2 linked regions of the Planctomyces sp. SH-PL62 genome follow. The protein of the gene in region 2 binds, or shares a complex with, the protein of the main gene of each other region. Links are inferred from orthologs where the notes say so. Each region holds a gene or a part of one and is shown on either strand. Other genes may lie near its edges.

Region 1 (7,557 bases), 650 kb from region 2 along the record:
ACCCAGTTTCCCGCCCGGAACCGCGTCCAGCACGGTTCGGCCCAGCCGATCGCCGCTCCCCATTTCGCCATCCCGGACGGCAACCCCACCCTCCGCGACATCGAGATGAGCTACATCCAGGTCGTCCTGGAAAAGCATAACGGCAACAAACCGGCCGCCTCCAAGGAGTTGGGGATCAGCCTCAAGACGCTGTACAACAAGATCAATCAGCTCCAGCAAATGTGATCCGGAGCGTCGCGGCCCCCGATTGGTCGTTCCCTTCCGCTCGCCCCCCGCCTACGATGAGGGTTGACGCATCTGTCGGGCACGAGCGAAGGGGGTGTACCGTGGGTCGTGACTGGCTTCGTCGGGATTTCTTGCGTTCGGCGTCCGTCGCGGGCGCGTCGCTGGGGAGCTGGGAGCTGTTGCGGGGGATCACGCCGGCGGCCGAGGACGCGAAGGTCCGACCCGACGCCGTGCGGCTCCGACCCGAGATCGAGCCTGTCGTCCGCTGGATCGAGGAGACCCCTCGCGAGGCGGTTTTCGAGAAGGCCGTCGCCGAGCTGAAGTCCGGGCTCTCGTATCGATCGCTGCTCGGCGGACTATTCCTGGCCGGAGTTCGGAATATCCAGCCCCGTCCGGTCGGGTTCAAGTTCCATGCGGTGATGGTGATCAACTCGGCCCACTTGCTAGGCCAGTCGGCTCCGACGTCCCAGCGGCTGCTGCCGATGTTCTGGGCGCTCGACAACTTCAAGTCGTCCCAGGCGAAGGACGTCGAGGAGGGGGACTGGACCCTCGGGTCTGTGGACGAGGGCCGCGTGCCGAAGCCGCACCGGGCGAAGGAGGACTTCGTTCGGGCGATGGAGGCCTGGGACGTCGACGGGGCCGACGTGGCCGTCGCGGGCCTCTGCCGAGGCTCCGGGGCCGCCGAGGCGATGGAACCCTTCTGGCGGATGGCCGTGCGCGATCAGCGCGACATCGGACACAAGCCGATCTTCGCCGCCCAGAGCTGGCGGACCCTCCAGGCGATCGGCTGGGAACACGCCGAGCCCGTGCTCCGGTCGCTGGCCTACGGCTTGCTCGACCTGCGCGGCGATCGTCCCGGACCCATCGGCCCCTATGAGGAGAACCTCAGGAACGCCGGCGAGATCGGGGCCGACTGGCAGGTCGGCCGCCCGGACCCCGACGCCACCGTCGCGCTCCTGACGATGCTTCGGGAGGCCACGCCGGAGGCCGCGTCGGCGGAGGTCGTCAAGCTGCTGAAAAGCGGGATCGACCCCGGGTCGATCTGGGACGCCGTGCTCCTGTTCTCCAGCGAATTGATGATGCGGAACCCCGGGATCATCGCGATCCACGCCACGACGGCCGCCAATTCGCTGCACTACATCTACGGGGCGAGCGGCGACGACACCACGCGCAAGCTCGCCTTGCTCCAGGCCGTCGGTTGGCAGCCGCTCTACCGCGAGCGGATCAAGTCGCCCAATCCGATCGCCATCGACGCGATCCCGGAAGACGCGCCGGTGTCGACCGACCTGGAGGCCGTCCAGGGAATCTTCGAGGCCGTCGGCAAGGACCGCGAGCGGGCCGCAGCCGAGACGGTCAGCTTCCTGTCGCGAGGTGGTTCCCCCCGTGAGCTGTTCGACGCGGCCTCGCGGATGATCTTCCTCAAGGGGACGGACAGCCACGACTACAAGTACGGAGCGGCCGTGTGGGAAGAGGCCCTGCACACGACCGACCCGAAATGGCGGCCTCGCCTCGCCGCTGCGGCCATGTACCACCTGCCGGGTGCGAGTCGGCCCGACAGCCCGCTCATGATTCGCGCCCGTGAGGCGGTCGCGAACGTTCTGGGCTGACGCCGAACTCGAAAATGCGGGACCGCCGACCGTCCGTCAGGCGGATCGGCCGTTCCGCTTCAGTTCCTTGTAAGCCTCGACGGCCATGCGGTCGCAGGCCTCGTTCTCGGCATGCCCGCGATGGCCCAGGACGTGGGTGACGCGAATCTGGTGACCGGCGAGCAACTCGTCGAGCCGCTTCCAGAGGTCCACGTTCATCACCGGCTTGAGGACGTTGCCGTCCTTCCGCTGCCAGCCTCGACGCTTCCAGTTGGGCATCCACTCCTTGATGCCCTTGGCCACATACTGGCTGTCGGTCACCAGTTCGACCTGGCATCGTCGCTTGAGCGAGGCGAGGCCCTCGATGGGGCCCATCAGCTCCATCCGGTTGTTCGTCGTCTCCCACTCGGCCCCTGAGGCCTCGCGCACCTGGCCGCTGGCGGGGTGCTGGAGGATGTAGGCCCATCCTCCGGGCCCCGGGTTGCCGCTGCAGGCACCGTCCGTGAAGAGCTTAACGAGGTCGGCGGGGGCCGAGGCGTCCGGTTCCATAATCGCTGTTCGATCCTTCAAGGGCCGCTCGCGGGTGAGCGGATCGACGTGAGCGGGCTCGGGAGACCCCTCCCGGCCGGTCCTTGATGATCGGAACAACGCCGGACGCCGTCAAGTCGACCCGTCGATCAGTATTTGCGGACGACGCCGACCAGGACGCCCAGGATGTCGACGTGATCACGGAAGATGGGCTTCATGGCCCGGTTGGCCGGCTCCAGCCGCACCCGGCTGCGATCGCGGAAGATTCGCTTGAGCGTCGCCTCGCCGTCCTCGTCGCGGACGGCGACGATCTGGCCGTCGCGGGCCTGATCCTGCTGCTTGATGATGACGAAGTCGCCGTCGGCGATATGCTCCTCGATCATCGAGTCTCCCGTGACCCGGAGCGCGAATTTCGAACCATCCTCGACCCAGTCGGAGAAGGTCAATTCGTCGTCCTGCTCGATCGCCTCGATCGGCTGGCCCGCGGCGATCCGCCCCACCAGCTTCAGGCCCGCCGCCTGCGGGAGCGTCGCCGGGTCTTCCAGGAGCTGGATCGCCCGAGACATATTCGGCTCGCGATGGATCAGGCCTTTCTTCTGAAGGGCCTTGAGGTGGCACATCACGCCGTTGGGGCTCTTGATCTGGAAATGGAGCCCGATCTCTCGGACCGTGGGGCCGTATCCACGTCCCTGAATCTTGCTTCGGATGAAATTGTAGATTTCGCGCTGACGCGCGGTGAGGGAGTCAACATCGGCCATCGAAGGCTCCGTTCAAGTGATGTCCGGCTTGGGACTGGGAGCCCGCATGCGTTATGGGACAGTCATAGCACACGGACGATCAGTAACTGACCCTTTGTGGCTAATGTACAGCGGTCGTCTAGCGCACGCCAGAACATTTTTCCAGCCGTGTCCCGCAGCCCTGCACAAGATCCTTTCATCGCCACGCAAGATCAAGGAAGGAATTGCCTTAGAGCTGGATGTCGGTTAATTTCGAGGGCCGTCGTTTTTTCCCACCGCAGGCGTATTCGGATCGATCATCGATGCACACGCAAAAGCACGTCCTCGCCATCCACGCTCATCCTGACGACGTCGAGTTCCAGTGCGCCGGGACGCTCGCTCTTCTGAAGCAGGCGGGCTATTCGGTCACGATCGCGACGATGACCCCGGGGGACTGCGGCAGCGCCGAGCACGATTGCGAGACCATCGCCGCGATCCGTCGCGGCGAGGCCAAGGCGGCGGCCGATCTGATCGAGGCCGACTACGTGTGCCTGGAGTTCCGGGACCTGTCGATCTTCAACGACGACGAGTCCCGGCGACGGGTGACGGAGGCTCTCCGGAGGATCCGTCCCGACGTGATCCTGACGGCGCCCCCGGTCGACTACCTCTGCGATCACGAGATGACGAGCCTGCTGGTGCGCGACGCCTGCTTCGCGGCGGGGTGCCCGAATTACGCCACCCGGCAATGGGAGCCGGCGAAAGCCCTGGATCGGATCCCCCACCTCTACTTCGTCGATGCGCTGGAGGGGATCGATCGCGACGGCCGTCCCGCGCCGGTGGACTTCCACGTGGACGTGACCGAGGTCTTCGAGGTCAAGCGGAAGATGCTCGCCTGCCACGCCAGCCAGCGCGACTGGTTGCTGCGGCAGCATGGAATCGACGAGTATCTGGAGAGCCAGAAGCGCTGGGGTGAGGTTCGGGGGAAGGAGATCGGGGTCGCGAAGGCCGAGGCTTTCCGGCAGTACCAGGGGCATCCTTACCCGCACGACAATCTGCTGCTGGAGCTGCTCGGGCAGGACGGGCGGGGCGGCCGGGCGGTCGCGAAGCCGTGAGCCGGCCGCCACGGGTCAGGGGGTGGTGTAGTCGATCAGCTGCGCGATCAGGCTCTTGAGGTCGCGCCGGTGGACGATCCGGTCGATGAAGCCGTGCTTGAGATGGAACTCGCTGGTCTGGAATCCCTCGGGGAGCTGGACGCGGACCGTCTGCTCGATGACGCGGGGCCCGGCAAAGCCGATGAGGGCCTTGGGCTCGGCGATGATGATGTCGCCGAGCGAGGCGAAGCTCGCGGCGACGCCCCCCATCGTCGGATGGGTCAGGACGCTGATGAACAGGCCGCCGGCCGATCGATAGCGGCCCAGGGCGGTGGAGACCTTGGCCATCTGCATCAGGGAGTAGATCCCTTCGTGCATTCGGGCGCCGCCGCCGGAACCGGAGACGATCACGAGCGGGAGCTTCTGGCGGGTGGCTTCCTCGACGGCTCGAGTCAGCTTCTCGCCGACGACCGAGCCCATGCTCCCCATGATGAAGCCGCTGTCGGTGATGCCGAAGACGATGCGGCGGCCCTTGATGAAGCCCTGGCCCACGAGAGCGGCCTCGTTGAGCCCGGTGCGGGCCTGCTCGGCCCGGACGCGTTCGGGGTAGGGGCGGCGGTCGTCGAACTCCAGGGGGTCGGCGGGCTGGAGGTCGGGGAACCAGTTCTCGAACGTGTCCTGGTCGAGGAGCTGACGGATCCGCTCGACGGCCGTCAGGGCCATATGGTGGTTGCATTCCGGGCAGACGCTCAGGTTCTGCTCAACCTGCTTGCGGAAGAGCGTCGCGCCGCAGCCGTCGCAGCGCATCCAGACGCCTTCCGGGACGCGCTTCGCTTCGAAGTGGCCATGCCAGGCGTGAAGGGGTCCTCCTTTGGCGGCCATGGGCGATCTGACTCCTGAGTGGATCTGAAGGTCTTACCGCGCACCCGCCATGCGCCTTGTCGCGCGGGACGTCCCACACTTTCCGGGCGGGGCGATCTTGTCAAGAGGAGCCGGGGCCGCCGAGGAAGTCGGCGGGGACCTCGATGCATTCAAATCCGCAGCAGGGGAGGAATTCATCGAGCTGGAGCCGGGGCACGCGTTTCAGGTATCCGGCGATCAGCCGTCCGATCGGCTCGCCGGCGACGAGTCCGAAGGCCTCGTCGGGGTGGCGACGGAAGAGGGGGCGGAAGGCTCCTCGAATCCGTTCCATGGCCTCCTCGATCGTTTCGCCCTGAGGGGGGCGGATGGTCCTGGGGTCGTCGATCCACTGGCGGAAGAGTTTGATGTTGCGTCGTCGGATCTCCTCGATCTGGAGGCCCTGCCAGAGCCCTTGATCGAGGTTCCGGAAGTCGTCGATCCGCTTGGGACGCAGTCCCAGCGCCTTGCCGACGATTTCGGCGGTGCGCACCACACTCTCGCCGGGCCCACAGTAGAGCGCGGAGAGGCGGGTCTGATCCTCGCGCACGGCCAGACGTTCCGCCAGCTCGACGACTTCGGTGCGTCCCTGGTCGCTCAGCGGGATGTCGAGCACGCCTTGCACCCGGTTCTGCTCGTCGTAGAGCGTGGCGCCGGGGCGGATCAGTAGAACCTGCGATGACATCGACACGGCCATCGTTTCTCGTCGAGATCGGCCTCGGCGTATTCGAGCACCGCCCCGTTGCGGCGGCGTCTCGCCCAGGTCGATCCCTCCTTGCACCTTTCAGTTGAGCCGGATTTCCACCCCAGGGTCACGATCTTGGCTCGCCGCGACAGGCCGAGGCGGAGGGGCGATCCCCTTCTCGAATCGGCGTCGCTTGATTCTCGAATCGGCGTCGCTTGATTTCGCGAAGAAGGAAGAGGCAGGACGGTCGGGAGCTTGGGCGGTGGATCCGATTGGTCGAACGATTCGGAAATCGAACCGATGCGATCGGGGGATGCGCCTTGGTTGACGGAGGATCAGGCCGCATCGTATGGTCTCGTTCTACCATTTTTGAACGGGCCTGACAAGATTTCGAATCGCCAGAGCGGCGAAGCGCGTCGGTCGGCCGTCGGGAGGGGAGAGCGCCATGAATCGGCTCTATGCGACGTGCCTCGTCCTGATGCTGGGACCTGCAGTCCTCGCGGGCCAACCTGCGGAGGAAGACGACACTCTGGCCGCTGTCTTCGACGCCCATCTGAAGGAGTCGTTTCGTCGCGAGCCTCTGTCCGCGACGAGGCTGGGCGAGCATGCCTACGACGATCGGCTCGACGACGTTTCGCCCGAGGCGAGGCGGTCGAACCTGGAGTTCCTCCGCGAGACGCTCCGAAAGCTGTCGAGCGAGGTCCGGCCTGACAAGCTCTCCGACGCGGGAAAGGTCGATTACGACGTCTTCCGGAGGCACCTTGAAGGGGCGATCTGGAGCCGTGAGACGTTCGATCCGTTCCGGGACGATCCGCGAATCTACGGCGATTACGTCGCCGAGAGCGTCTATCTGCTGCTGACGCAGTCGTCCCTGCCGCGCGAGGTGAATCGGCGGAACGCCCTCAAACGGATGGATCAGATTCCGCGCGTCCTGGAGACGGCCCGCGTGACGATCGGCCCCTCACCTCGGGTCAAGGTCGAGACCGCGATCCGCCAGACCGAGGGGGCGGTGGCCTTCTACAAGACGGATGTGTTTCGGCTCGCCGGCGACGAGCCGGGGGAGGGGGGGTTCGCCGGTCCCGCCGCGAAGGTGGTCGACGCCCTTGGGGGACACCTCGCGTTCTTGAAGGACGAGGTCCTCCCCAGGAGCCACGAGGACTGGCGGATCGGCCGCGACAAGTTCGTGAAGAAGCTCGATTACGAGCTCGACGCGGGCCTGTCCGCCGACGAGATTCTCGCCGAGGCCGAACGCGAGGCGTCCCGCGTCGAATCGGAGATGGCCGTTCTCGCTCGGCAGCTCTGGGCGGTGTCTTTCCCGGGCGAGGTCGTCCCTCCCGATGACGACGCGGGCCGTCGAGCGATGATCCGTCGCGTGCTCGCCAGGATCGGCGACGACCACGGCACCGCCGAGACCCTGGTGGCGGACGCCCGATCGACCGTCCAGGAGATCCGGAAATTCATCACGGAACGCAAGATCCTGGCCCTGCCGGAGCCCGACCAGCTCCGGATCATCGAGATGCCCGAGTTCTTGCGGGGGAACTCCGTCGCCTATCTCAATCCCGCGCCGCCGCTCGACGCCCGGGGGTCGAGCGAGTACGCGATCAGCCCGCCGCCTTCCGATTGGAGTCCCGCCCGGGCCGAGAGCTTCCTCCACGAATACAACCGGGCGATGCTCAAGATCTTGACCGTCCACGAGGCCTATCCCGGTCATTATGTCCAGCTGGAATACAGCAATCGCTGTCCCAGCCTGATCCGTCGCGTCCTCTCGTCCGGGACGTTCGCCGAGGGCTGGGCGGTGTACACGGAGCAGATGATGCTCGATCAGGGAT
Region 2 (7,667 bases):
CCTCGGCCAATTGATCCAGGGCTTCGACCGGACGATCCTCGGCGGGAAGGCCCCCGCGCCGGGGCGGGACGTGGCGGAGCCCCGGCCGCGTCCCAGGCCCCGGGACGAGGCGTCGCGACGCGACGAACCGGCCGGGATCGCGCTCGCCGTCAGGCCGACCGGATGCGAGCGTCGCGACGAGATGGGCTTCCTGGTCGGCCCGTCGACGTTCGCGGTCTCGCCGGCCCGCTGGATGTAACGGGCGCGACGGGTACAATTCCCAGAGAGCGTCCCCGCATCCCAGCCCGGCCGAGGCGATCGGAATCACGACATGGGCATACGCATCCTGGTGGTCGAGGACGACGAGTTGATCGCGGGCTCGGTGGTCCGCGGCCTCCGTGAAGAGGGGTTCAGCGTCGAGCACGAGGCCGACGGCGAGGCCGCGTGGCACGCGATCCAGGCGGGGGGGTGGGACGCGGTGGTCCTCGACTGGTGGCTGCCGTCGCAGGACGGCCTGTCCATCCTCCGCCGGCTCCGCGCGCGCGACCGCGATACGCCCGTGCTGTTCTTGACCGCCCGCGACTCGGTTCCGGACCGGGTCAAGGGGCTCAACGGCGGGGCCGACGACTACCTGTGCAAGCCCTTCGCCTTCGACGAGCTGCTGGCGCGGGTGCACGCCCTGATCCGTCGCGGCGAGGGGAGAGGGGGAACGCGCCTGGGCCATGCCGACGTCGAGATCGACCTCGCCACCCAGCGGGTCTCGCGGGCCGGCAAGGGGATCGACCTGACGGCCAAGGAGTACGCCCTGCTCGTCTACTTCGTGCGGAACCCCGAGCAGGTCCTCTCGCGGACGAGAATCTATGAGCACGTCTGGGACGAGCGGTACGACGGCCTCTCGAACACGCTGGAGGTCCACGTCTTCGAGCTTCGCCGCAAGCTGGAGGCCCACGGCGATCGGCTGATCCACACGCTCCGGGGCCGGGGCTACTCGTTCGGGAGTCCCCCTGGATCGGCGCCGGGGGCCGGCGAATGAGCCTCGCCAATCGGCTGCTGATGTTCTTCCTGGGGACCCTCGGCGTCGTCTTGCTGGGGTTCTCGGCGACGATGTACGCGCTCGGTTGGTCGTATCTGCATCGCCGGGTCGACGACCACCTGGTGAAGTCGCTCACGGCGCTGGAGTCGTCGGTGCACGTCGAAGCCGACGGCCTGGAATGGAAGCCGGAGGAGCGGCGGATCACCATCGGGCTCGACCCGTCCCCGGAACAGGTCCGTTGGAAGGTCCAGGACGCGCGGGGCCGGGTCCTGGACCGCTCGGCGAACTGGGAGGCCGGGCCGTCGCCGCCGGTCTCCGAGCCCGGCGCGCTCGCCGGGGCGAAGGCCGACGTCACGATCCTGGAAGACTCCCCGGTCTGGCGGATCGGCCGTCGCCGGCTCCTCCTCGCGACCATGATCCGGCAGGGGCGCGGGGACCAGACGCCGATCCCCCACGACCGCGACCCAGACGACGACGAGTACGACGAGATGATCCTGACCGCGGCGCTCGTGCGGGCGCCGGTCGACGCGAGCATCGCCCGGCTGGGGGTGGCGCTCGCCGTCGCCTCGACGTCGACCTGGCTCCTCTGCGCCGCGCTGGGGGGGTGGCTCTGCCGTCGCGCCCTGGCCCCGATCGCGAGGTTGGCGGCGGCGGCCCGCGAGAAGGCGGCGGCCGACGACCAGGACGGCCTGCCGACCCCCGAGACGGGCGACGAGCTGGAGGAGCTCGGCCGGGCCTTCAACGCCCTCCTCGAACGTCGCCGAGAGGCGCTGGAGCGCCAGCGGCGGTTCACCGGCGACGCCTCGCACCAGCTTCGCACCCCGATCGCCGGCGTGCTGAGCCTCGTGGACGTGGTCCGTCGCCGCCCCCGCCCCTCCGAGGATTACGAGCAAGCCCTGGATCAGATCCGCCGCGAGGCCCTCCGCCTGCATCGGATCGTCGAGTCGCTCCTGTTCCTGGCCCGCGCCGAATCCGATGCGGAGCCGCTTCGCGAGGAGCCGATCGACCTGGCGGCCTGGGTCCCGGAGCTGCTCCGGAGCTGGGAAGGCCGGCCCCGGGCGTCGGACCTCCAGCTGACGTGCGAATCGCCGTCCGTCTGGGCCCGAGCCCACCCCCCGCTGCTGGCGCAGGCCGTCGAGAACCTGGTCGACAACGCCCTGAAATACAGCGAGGCCGGCTCCCTCGTCACGGTCGAGGTCCGCCGCGAGCCGGGGACCGCCGTGCTCTCGGTCGCGGATCGCGGCTGCGGCCTGACCGCCGACGAGCGAATCTCGGCGTTCGAGCCCTTCTACCAGTCCCCCCGCGCCCGACTGCTGGGCCGGGGCGGCGTCGGCCTGGGCCTCTCGGTCGTCCAGCGGATCGTCCGGGCCTCCCACGGCAGTCTCGGCGTGGAGAGCGTCCCCGGCGCGGGCTCCCGCTTCACCATCCGCCTGCCCGAGGCGGAAACCTCCCGGATCGACGATTTCGATCCTTCCCTCCCAAACGCCTGACACCGGTGCCGGCCCATCAGGAGGCGACGCTCGTCCTGGGAGCCCCCAGGCGATCCGCCAGGCCGGGGAATCTCGCCTTGAAGCGTTCCCGGGCCGGGCCGTCGGAAGGGATCCGGAGGGCGTTGTAGAACGAAGCTCGGCGGGCGGATTGATCGATCCGGCGGCGCGGCCCCATCCTCCTGAACGCAACCCCGGAATCGGGCGCATGATCCAGGATAGGGCGAAGTGCGCGCGGAGGCCGGTCGGGAAGCCCGGAGCGGCCCGAGGAAGTGAGTCGAAACGCACCACGAAAATCGCCGAACGAAGCCAATTCGAGCCCGACGACTTATCGCTCAAAGGCTTTGATCGGCAGCATTTGCGATGTTTTTAACCAGCCTCGCCCCGGTGAAAACGAAGCCAAATCAGAGGGCCGACGGGGCGTGGCCGTTGAGCTGGGAGTCGACGGCGATTTGATCGGGGGTCTCTTCGAGAAAGACGCCGATCTTGCGGTACTTGGCGTAACGTCGGTCGAGCAGCTCGTCCTTGGGGACGGTGGCCAGTCGGCGGAGGTTGCGGAGGAGGAACTGCTTGAGCGAGGTGGACATTTCGGGGTGGTCGCGGTGGGCGCCGCCGAGGGGCTCCGGCACGATCTCGTCGACGATGCCGAAGCGGAGCAGGTCGCGGCTGGTGAACTTGAGGGCCGCGGCGGCCTTCGGGGCGTGTTCGGCCCCCTTCCAGAGGATCGTGGCGCAGCCTTCGGGGCTGATGACGGAGTAGTATGTGTGCTCCAGCATCCCCAGGTGGTCGCCGATGCCGATGCCGAGCGCGCCGCCGGAGCCCCCCTCGCCGATCACGACGCAGACGATCGGGGTGGCGACGCCGGACATCTCCATCAGGTTCTCGGCGATGATCGCGGCCTGCCCGCGCTCCTCGGCCGAGATCCCCGGATAGGCGCCGGGGGTGTCGATGAAGGTCACGATCGGCAGGCCGAACTTCTCGGCGAACCGCATCTTCAACAGCGCCTTGCGGTAGCCCTCGGGGTGGGCGCAGCCGAAGTGGCAGGCGGTCCGCTCGGCCAGGTTCTTCCCCTTCTGGTGGCCGATGAACATCACCTTCATATCGTCGAGGTAGCCCAACCCGGTGACGATGGCCTGGTCGTCGCCGATGGCGCGGTCGCCGTGGAGTTCCAGGAACTGGTCGAAGATGAGGTCGATGTAGTCGCGGGTCTGGGGCCTCTGGGGGTGCCGCGAGACCTGCACCGTCTGCCAGGGGTCGAGCTGGGAGTAGATCTCGCGCTTGAGGGCCGCCAACTCGCGGCGGAGGCGACGGATCTGCTCGCCGATCTTCGAGTTGTCGCCGCCGGCGCGGTTCTTGGCGTACTGCGCCTCCATGTCGCCGAGCCGCTGCTCCATCTCGTAGATGGGGGCCTCGAAGGGGAGTCGCTGTTCGTGGGCGCTGCGCATGGGACGCTGGATCCTCGAAAACGGGCGGACGCGGGGCGGGGCCGGCCGGGCTCAGGCGAAGGGCCCGTCCCGATTATCGGCGCGAGGGTCGGGGTCGTTCCGGGAAATCCGGACATTCCGGAAGATCGCCAGGAACTCCTGGAGGCTGGCGAACCGATCCTCGGGCCGCTTCTGGAGCATCCGCAGGACGGCTTCGTTGAACTCGGGCGTGATCTGGTCGTCTCGCGAGATCAGCGAGAGGGGCTTCTCCCGCAGGTGCTTGTTCAGCAGCTCCTGCTGGGACCCGGCCCGGAACGGCGGACGGCCGCAGGCCAGTTCGTAGCAGGTGGCGCCGAAGCTGTAGATGTCGGCCGTGGGGGCGGGGGACTCGCAGCGGATCTGCTCCGGGGCCATGTAGGTGCCGGTCCCCTGTCGGGGGACCTTGCCGGCGAACAGCCGGGCCAGCCCGGTGCGGGTCCGCATGGCGATCGTGTAGTCGATCACCCGGGTCTCGCCCCCCCGGTCGGCCAGGATGTTCTCGGGCTTGACGTCGCGATGCACCCACCCCTTCTCGTGCATGAACGCCAGCCCCGAGGCCGCCTGGCGGATGATCTTGTGCAGGTGCTCCCTGGGCATCGGGTATACGGTCGGCCGCGAGAGCGGGAGCTTGAGGTTGAGCCCCGGGAAGTACTCCATCACGAAGTAGGGCTGCTCGCGGTCGTTGACGAATTCGTGGACCCGGATCAGGTTCGGGTGCCGCAGCTCCAGGCCGAGCTTGGCCTCGAAGGCGAACTTCCGGCGTTCCGAGGCGTCGTCGCAGCGTGAGGCCGCCAGTTGCTTGACGACGTACCGCCGGTGCGTGGTTTCGTCGACCACCTCCATGACGACGGAGGTGACGCCCGCATGGATCACCCGGACGACGCGATAGGCGCCGATTCGATCTTCCGCGCTGGCCGCGCCGCCGCTCGTCGCCAAACCCAAGCCCCCTCACGGATGCGGTTGCGCCGATCCTTCGGGCCCGCAGCCTCGTTTTCGGCGAAATCCTGGAATCCCGGACGATCGACGCCATCCTACCGAAAACCGCCGCTCTCGACAACGCGTCCACCCTCCCGCGACGCTCTCCCGGCTCGGCATTCAAGAGTGGAGGCGGGCCGGGTCGATCATGAAAGAACGGGAAGATCGCCGTGCGGCCCGTGCGCCGGCGGCCCCGACGAGTCGAAGCGGCCCCCCGGCCGCCGAAGCCAGGATGTCGGGGACCGGTCGGGCGACCTCCGCGTCGCTCGAAGGAGCCAACCAAGGAGTCGGTCGAATATGGAGCGGAATCGGCACAACGCCCCGCAGGGAAGCGCCCCGGAACCTCGGCCCGGCTCGGGCCCCGGCTCATGGGACGCCGCCGTCGCCAGCCGTCGCGCGGCCCTCGAATCGCTCGGCTCGACCCTCCTGGACGCCTCGGGCTCCGCCCCGGTCCTGCTGCTCACCGGAGAAGCCGGCGCGGGCAAGACCTGGGTCCGGGGGCGGCTCGTCGAGCGGCTCCCCGAAGGCTGGCGGGCCGCCGTGGTCGAGGTTTCCCCGACGCTCGACGCGGTCGATTTCCTGACGCTCGCGGCCGCCAGGCTCGGCGCGGCCCCCGCCGCCGACCGACCGGCCACGCTCCGGCTGGCCGTCGCCGAGGCCCTGGAGGACGACGCCGACGAAGGACGGGCCTGGCTGCTGGTCGTCGAGCACGCGCAGCACGCCGCGCCCGAGGTCTGGGCCGAGATCGAGGCCCTGTGCGACGGCCTCGGCGCGTCGGGGGGATTCGCGGCCGTCGTCCTCGTCGGTCGGACCGAGCTGGCGCGCCGGCTGGCCTCGCGGTCGCTCCGGGCCTTCGCCACTCGGCTGACGAGGCACGCCCACCTCCCCCCGCTGGACGTGGAGGAGGCGGCCCGGCTCCTGGTCGGCGTCGACGAGCACGAAGTGGAGCGGCTGCATCGCGACGCGGCCGGGAACGCGCGTCGGCTGCTGGCCCTGGCCGGCGATCGATCCGCGCGGCGATCCGCCGTCCCGACGACGCCTCGCGAGGCCCCTCCCCGGCCCTCCCCCGCGCCGAGGCCCCGCCCCCGACGCCGGCCCTGGCCCCCGCGCCCCGGTCGAGCGGCCCGTGGAAGTCGCCGCCGATCCCGTCGTCTGGAGCCGGCCGTCGGCCCGGCGCGAGGTCGTCGAGGCCCCGCCGGAGGTCGAATCGCGGCCCGTCCAGGCTCCCTTGCTCCCCAGCCGGCCCCCGCTCCGCGTCGAGGACGGCCTGATCGAGGTGGGCTGGGGCGGCAGCCTGGAAGCCGAGGAGTCCGCCGCGTTCGAGACCTCGGCCGAGCCCCCCCGGCCGACGGTGAACTCGTCGAGGACCACTACGCCGCCCTCCAGGCCTGGTCCGAATGGGCGCGCAACCGCGACCAACTGACCCGAGGAGCCGAGCCCGCGACCGACGACGGCGATGACGAGGAGGCCGAAGTCGAAATCGAGAGCCGGACGGAACCCGTCGAGGAACTCGCGGCCGTCGAGGCCGACGCCGACGCTCGGGATGAGAACGAGGTCGACGCCGAGGAGGACGAGGAGCCGCTGATGACCGGCGACCTTCGCGCCGAGCTCCGGCACGAGCACGCCCCGTACAGCCAGCTATTCACCAAGCTCCGGCAATCGAGCTGAGCGAGGCCGACGACCTCCCGGCTCGCCCCCCTCATCGCCTCTGATGGGGGGGGGCTGGGACCGAGACGCCGGTTTCTCAGCGGAGATAGAGCGGGCGTTCGACGACGAGACCGGGCTCGACCTTGGCCCTCAGGTCGTGGGCGGCAAGGGCGAAGAGCGGGCTGATCTCGATGGCGAAGGGGACGGAGCCGTCGGGGCGGCGGGGGACGACGACGCCGGCCTGTTCGAGCCAGCCGCCGAACAGGTCGCTCATCCGCTGGTGGACGGTGGCCGGGGAGTCCGGGCCGACGGCGTTCTTCAGGGGCTCGAACTCGACGGCCCGATCGGTCTCGACGATCACGAACCGCTCGGCGGCCGGCAGGGCGTCGAAGATGAACTGCTCGAACTTGACCGCGTTGGGCTCGGCCGGCTGGACCGTCTCGCCGGTCGGCAGGACGTACGGGACCTTCTTGACGGCCCGGTGGAACGGCAGCCGCAGGCCCCCGACCAACCGCTCGATGAACGAGCGTTCGAAGGCGTGGATGGCGATGCTGCCGGCCCAGTAGGCGAGCTGGCCTTCCTCGCCGCGCTTCTCGGCGAGGGAACGCGGCAGGTCGGAGTATTCGATGACCTGGGGGCGGCCGTCGACCAGGACGACGACGCCGACCTTCTCGTCGGGGGTCATCTTCTCGACGACCTTGAACGACATCTCGGCCTGGCCCTGGCGATGGAGGCCGATGAAGGTCGGGTCGGCGATCTCGACCATGGGGTTGTCGACCTGGAAGTAGAACAGGGTCTGCACGCCCCGTTCGCCCATCTCGGCGAGGCAGCTCGGCTCGCACCCGGCGTCGCCGGGCCCGGCCAGGGCCGCGAGGGTGCCGCCGTGGCCGTCGGGGCTCATGGCGAGCCGGTCGCGGGCGGCGAGCAGGATCTTGCCCGTCTTCAGGTCGACGGCCGGCATCCGGCCCTGGATGAAGAACCGGACGTGATCCAGGCCGAACCGGCCGTTCCGCTCGAAGAACTCGACGGTCGCGTCGTGGTTCTCGGGGCTGGTCATCACGTACAGCGGCGGCTGCTTGCCGT

What was found.
Region 1: the proteins of VT85_RS12595 (region 2) and accD are in contact, whole or in part, in a solved structure (PDB 8UXZ), measured with the Escherichia coli proteins. The link is inferred for Planctomyces sp. SH-PL62 from one-to-one orthologs.

The regions. Positions count from the first base shown.
Region 1 is NZ_CP011273.1:3,897,393-3,904,949, forward strand. What follows is about bases 3,106-5,936. They hold accD (acetyl-CoA carboxylase, carboxyltransferase subunit beta), read right to left. Parts: upstream 5,029-5,936; coding sequence 4,183-5,028; downstream 3,106-4,182. Other genes in these bases: VT85_RS15185 (PIG-L deacetylase family protein), read left to right, coding at 3,379-4,167; VT85_RS15195 (histidine phosphatase family protein), read right to left, coding at 5,129-5,728. Also shown: VT85_RS15165 (sigma-54-dependent transcriptional regulator), read left to right, coding at 1-225; VT85_RS15170 (hypothetical protein), read left to right, coding at 357-1,832; rnhA (ribonuclease HI), read right to left, coding at 1,869-2,360; transcriptional repressor LexA, read right to left, coding at 2,489-3,097; VT85_RS15200 (DUF885 domain-containing protein), read left to right, coding at 6,174-7,557.
Region 2 is NZ_CP011273.1:3,244,616-3,252,282, reverse strand. The notes cover bases 1,925-4,865. They hold VT85_RS12595 (acetyl-CoA carboxylase carboxyltransferase subunit alpha), read right to left. Parts: upstream 3,945-4,865; coding sequence 2,904-3,944; downstream 1,925-2,903. Other genes in these bases: VT85_RS12590 (serine/threonine protein kinase), read right to left, coding at 3,996-4,865; VT85_RS12600 (sensor histidine kinase), read left to right, coding at 1,925-2,502. Outside these bases: VT85_RS12610 (hypothetical protein), read left to right, coding at 1-238; VT85_RS12605 (response regulator transcription factor), read left to right, coding at 311-1,012; more of VT85_RS12600, read left to right, coding at 1,009-1,924; more of VT85_RS12590, read right to left, coding at 4,866-4,898; VT85_RS12585 (ATP-binding protein), read left to right, coding at 5,235-6,605; VT85_RS12580 (UTP--glucose-1-phosphate uridylyltransferase), read right to left, coding at 6,682-7,667. UniProt on the Escherichia coli protein: Component of the acetyl coenzyme A carboxylase (ACC) complex. First, biotin carboxylase catalyzes the carboxylation of biotin on its carrier protein (BCCP) and then the CO(2) group is transferred by the carboxyltransferase to acetyl-CoA to form malonyl-CoA.